DNA from 2 places in the Hydrogenophaga sp. RWCD_12 genome. Region 2 is predicted to be linked to the other one. Evidence: predicted binding sites of a transcription regulator. Region 2 holds the regulator's gene; the other holds the start of a gene.
What was found. The regulator FNR, encoded in region 2, switches genes on or off when oxygen is low (the NO sensors DNR and NnrR bind a similar motif). The targets are predictions, from matches to a motif close to TTGATNNNNATCAA.

Region 1: a site for FNR is predicted at 1,120-1,133, ahead of ACLIJ1_RS14180 (TraR/DksA family transcriptional regulator). Genes of this name have one in related genera too.

What each region holds. Positions count from the first base shown of each region.
Region 1 covers NZ_JBKIXC010000003.1:476,883-479,267, forward strand. The annotation lists gene ACLIJ1_RS14170 (VOC family protein) at 1-149, opposite strand, end outside; gene ACLIJ1_RS14175 (hypothetical protein) at 236-613, opposite strand; gene ACLIJ1_RS14180 (TraR/DksA family transcriptional regulator) at 650-1,036, opposite strand; gene ACLIJ1_RS14185 (enoyl-CoA hydratase/isomerase family protein) at 1,244-2,083, shown strand; gene ACLIJ1_RS14190 (PhaM family polyhydroxyalkanoate granule multifunctional regulatory protein) at 2,107-2,385, shown strand, end outside.
Region 2 covers NZ_JBKIXC010000005.1:496,670-499,054, reverse strand. The annotation lists gene hemN (oxygen-independent coproporphyrinogen III oxidase) at 1-810, opposite strand, end outside; gene fnr (fumarate/nitrate reduction transcriptional regulator Fnr) at 986-1,705, shown strand; gene ACLIJ1_RS20950 (hypothetical protein) at 1,766-2,059, opposite strand; gene ACLIJ1_RS20945 (hypothetical protein) at 2,107-2,346, opposite strand.

The DNA of each region.
Region 1 (2,385 bases), on a different contig from region 2:
CTGAAGAAATCGAAATCGACCCAGGTGTCGGTGCTGCGGCCCTCGGTGCAGCCGAGCACACCGCCGTAGAAACGCCGCGCGACTTCCAGGTCGGTGACGTGGAAGGCCAGGTGGAACAGGCTGCGCGCCGGCAGGGTGGTGTTGCTCATCGCGTCAGGATATCAAAGCGCCCGAGCCCCAAAAGAAAAAACCGCCCGGTGCGAAGCACGGGGCGGTCAGGGCACAGGCTGGCGCGTCAGCGCTGTGCGGGATCGACGGCCTTCTGGTCGTACTTGGTGAAATACTGCCGCGCCATCGCCACCACCTGGGCATCGGTCGGGTGGTCGGTGTTGACCACATCGACCACCGCCTTGTCGACGGCGTGGGCGTTGTGCTTGCACCAGTCGCGGAACTCGATCTTGGCGTTGGCCGGGCCGGTCAGCAGCACCTCGGTCACGCCTTCAAGCGAGGTCGCGATGGCCTTGAAGAAGTCCTTGTCGGCGCCGACATGGCCGTGCTTGGGCGTGTGTTGCTGGCGCGCCTTGACGCGCTGGGCCTCAACGTGTTCGCGGTCGAACATCAGCACATGGGCTTGGGTGTGGTCCATCCAGACAACGGCGTGGAATGTGGTCATGCAAAGCTCTCCTGAAAAAAGTGGATGGAAAAGAAATCAGTAGCCGGCCGGCTTGCTGGCGCCGCTGGCGTGTTCGGCCTTGTCCTGGCAGCCCAGGCAGCGCATCGCCACCGGGTTGGCGTGCAGGCGGGCGGCCGCAATCGCGTCGCCGCAATCCACGCACATCCCGTAGCTGCCGTCGGCCACGCGCTTGAGCGCCTCGTCGATGGCGACCAGTTCGGCCGATTCGCGTTCTTCGAGCGCGAAGGCCAGGTCGCGTTCGGCGTCGGCCTGCGCCCAGTCGTCGCTTTCGGTTTCGCGCGCATTGGCGGCCGCTTCGGCGCGACCGATCTTGCCGCCACGCTGTGCCCGCAACTGGGCCAGCACGTCGGCTCGCATCTCGCGCAGCTGACGGCCGTAGGTGTCGGAGATGGGTGTGTTCATGGGTTCTCCTCTGGGTTTCGGTGTCGGTCTTTCGGGTCCCGGGGACCACGACTTCATGGTGCGCCTGCGCCCGTGCACTTGCATTGATCGGCGTCAAGCGCCGTCCGCAACAAGGCCATCCCTCAGGGCAAATCCCCGGCGGATTTCCAGCGGTTTCCCCGCAGAATCGGATGCTTCAAACACCCGAAATTGCGAGGAGAAACAACGATGTCCGCTGTCGACTACGGCCGCTACCAGACCCTGGAAATCACCCGACGCGGACCAACGGTCGATGGCGTGCCTTCCGTGCTCGACATCCGCATGAAGGCCGATGGCCCCGGCGGCAACGGCAAGCTGCCCACCGCCGGCCACGAAGGCCACTGGGAGCTGAGCGAGATCTGGCGCGACGTGGGTCGCGACGACAGCGTGCGCTGCGCCGTGCTGCGCGGCAGTGGCCTGGGCTTTTCGGGCGGCGGCGACCTGGCGCTGGTGCAGGACATGGCGACCGACTTCGAGGTGCGCACGCGGGTTTGGAAGGAAGCGCGCGACTTGGTCTACAACGTCATCAACTGCGACAAGCCCATCGTCAGCGCCATGCACGGCCCGGCCGTGGGTGCGGGCCTCGTGGCGGGCCTGCTGGCCGACATCTCGATTGCCGCGAAGAGCGCCAAGATCGTCGACGGCCACACGCGCCTGGGCGTCGCGGCCGGGGATCACGCGGCCATCGTCTGGCCGCTGCTGTGCGGCCTGGCCAAGGCCAAGTACTACCTGATGCTGTGCGACCCGATCAGCGGCGAAGAGGCCGAGCGCATTGGCCTGGTCTCGCTGGCGGTCGAGGACGAGGCGCTGCTGCCCAAGGCGTACGAGGTCGCAGACCGCCTCGCGGCGGGCAGCCAGACCGCCATCCGCTGGACCAAGTACTCGCTCAACAACTGGCTGCGCCAGGCCGGCCCGGCGTTCGACACCTCTCTGGCGCTCGAATTCATGGGTTTTGCCGGCCCTGATGTGCGCGAAGGTGTGGCATCCTTGCGTGAGCGCCGCGCGCCGCGTTACGGCGCCGACACCTGATCCCCCTATCTCAGGAGACAACCATGAGTGACGCCAGCGGATTCGGCAAGTTCGTCCCCGGTTTCGAGTTCCTGCAGAACCTCGCGGGGCAGGCCGCCGGCGGCGTCGCGCAGGGCCTGGGCAAGAGCCTGCCGCAGATGCCCAACCTCGGGCACTGGGTGGCGCCGACCTTCAACGTCGAAGATCTCGAGAAACGCATCGAGGAGCTCAAGGCGGTGCAGTTCTGGCTCGACCAGAACGCCAAGGCTCTGAGCGCGACCATCCAGGCGCTGGAAGTCCAGAAGATGTCGCTGGCCACGTTG
Region 2 (2,385 bases):
CGACAGTTTGTCTCCCCCGCTGGGCAGCTCTGCCGCCACGATGCGGCGCTGCGGCTTGAAGCGCGCCGGCAGATGAGCATAGGCATACAACGCGATCCGGTCCGGCCGCAACTGGTTGACCTGTGCCAACGTGCGCGCGAATGACTCGGGTGTTTGCAGCGGCAACCCGTAGATCAGATCGACGTTGACCGACTCAAAGCCGATCTTGCGGGCGGTTTCGACCAACTCGAACACCTGCTCCACCGGTTGGACCCGGTGCACCGCCTTCTGCACCGCCGGGTCAAAGTCCTGCACACCGAAGCTCAGGCGGTTGAAGCCCAGCCGAGCCAGCGTCTGCAGACGCTGCCCTGTCACTGTGCGGGGATCCACCTCGATCGAATACTCGCCACCCGGCACCAGGGTGAAGTTGCGCCGGATCATGGCCAGCAGATCTTCAAGCTCCGCGTCAGACAGGAAGGTGGGCGTGCCTCCACCCAGGTGCAGCTGGGAAACGCTGTGTCCCCTGCCAAAGTGCTGCACCTGCAGTTCAACCTCGCGCGAGAGGTAGCGCAGGTATTCGGCGGCGCGCTCGTGGTGTTTGGTGATGACCTTGTTGCAGGCGCAGTAGTAGCACACCGATTCGCAGAAGGGAATGTGCACATACAGCGACAGCGGCAAAGCCAGGGAGCCCGCCCGGCGCTGCTCCAGTGCCTGGATATAGTCGGCTTCGGCGAAGGCTTCAACAAAACGGTCCGCCGTCGGATATGACGTGTACCGGGGGCCCGGGATGTCAAATCGCTTGAGAAGTTCGTCGGAAATGGCGTGGCTCACAAACAGTTCTCCAGTTCAGGCGACGAATGTGCCGCAAGGCCTTGGAGAGGCCCTTGATCAAGATCAAGCGGCCCTCTGCCCCGCGGGTTTTCCCTTGTGACCCTTTCACTGTCCCGCCGCGCCTTGATGCTGGCGCCAGCGATGGGTTAAGCTTCGCCACAATTCCGGAAGAATTATGGATATTCAAAGCATCAAAGTGGCTTGTTCGAGCTGCAACCTGCGGGAGTTGTGCTTGCCCATGGGGCTCAATCCCGAGGAGATGGACAAACTCGACAACGTCATTTCGACCCGCCGACGGATCAAGCGGGGATCGGCGTTGTTCAACACCGGGGACAAGTTCACTTCGCTCTATGCCGTCCGATCCGGATTCTTCAAGACCAGTGTCACCACGGCCGATGGGCGTGACCAGGTCACCGGCTTTCAAATGACGGGTGAAATCATCGGCATGGATGGGATCGTCAGTGACCGCCATTCCTGTGATGCCATCGCGCTGGAAGACGCCGAGGTCTGCGTCATGCCGTTTGACCAGGTGGAAGAGCTTTCGCGGGAGTTCACGACCTTGCAGCACCATGTGCACAAGATCATGAGCCGGGAAATCGTGCGTGACCACAGCGTGATGCTTCTGCTGGGCAGCATGCGGGCGGAAGAACGTCTTGCGGCGTTCCTCCTCAATCTGGTCCAACGTCTGCACGCCCGCGGTTTTTCGCAGTCCGAGCTCATCCTGCGCATGACACGCGAAGAAATCGGCAGCTATCTCGGCATGAAGCTCGAAACGGTGAGCCGTACCTTCTCCAAGTTCGTCGACGAGGGCATCATCGAGGTCAAGCAGCGCTACGTGCACATCAAGAACACCGACGCGCTCAAGCAGATCGTGAATCCACAGACCTGCCGCTGAGGAAGCTCCCGACATGAAAAAGCCCCGCATCAGCGGGGCTTTTTGTTTGCACAGGCTGAGTCAACAACACTGGCCATTCCTGGCGCAATCCTCCGGGCGTTGCCCCTCGGGCACCGGGCAGCGGTTGACTTCGAACGGAGACATGGCCAACAAGGTGGTCAGCGCGCTGGAGGCCATGGTGATGCCCCAGAAGACAAAAAAGGCCAAGGTATAGATCGCCTGTCGCGAGAGCCCCAGCGGGTTTCCGAACCAGTGCAGGTCACCGGGATCGACCATCGCAAACACGATCATTTCCAGCACCGCCGCCACCAGGAAGGCGGGCCACGCTATCCACATCCACCGTTGAGTCTTCATGAACTGTCTCCTTGTTCGCTTGACGCCTCAACCGGTGTGTGGGGCGCTTATTTCGTCGGGTCCGTGGTACCTACGACCGGTGAGGCCGCGTGATTGCGCGCCTGACCGGCAGGCTGCAGGGTGATCAACGCATCCACCCGCGCCTGCCCCTGCAGTTTCTGGGCAGCTGCGAGGTCGCGTTCGTAGTCCGCCTTGTTGAGCACCGGGTCCGGATGACTGGCGGCGATCACAAACGTCGCCACACTGGCCACCACCACTGCCAGGGGGCCACCAACCACCATCCACATGTGGGGGACCTTCCACCATGGAGTGCGGGTGGAATTGTT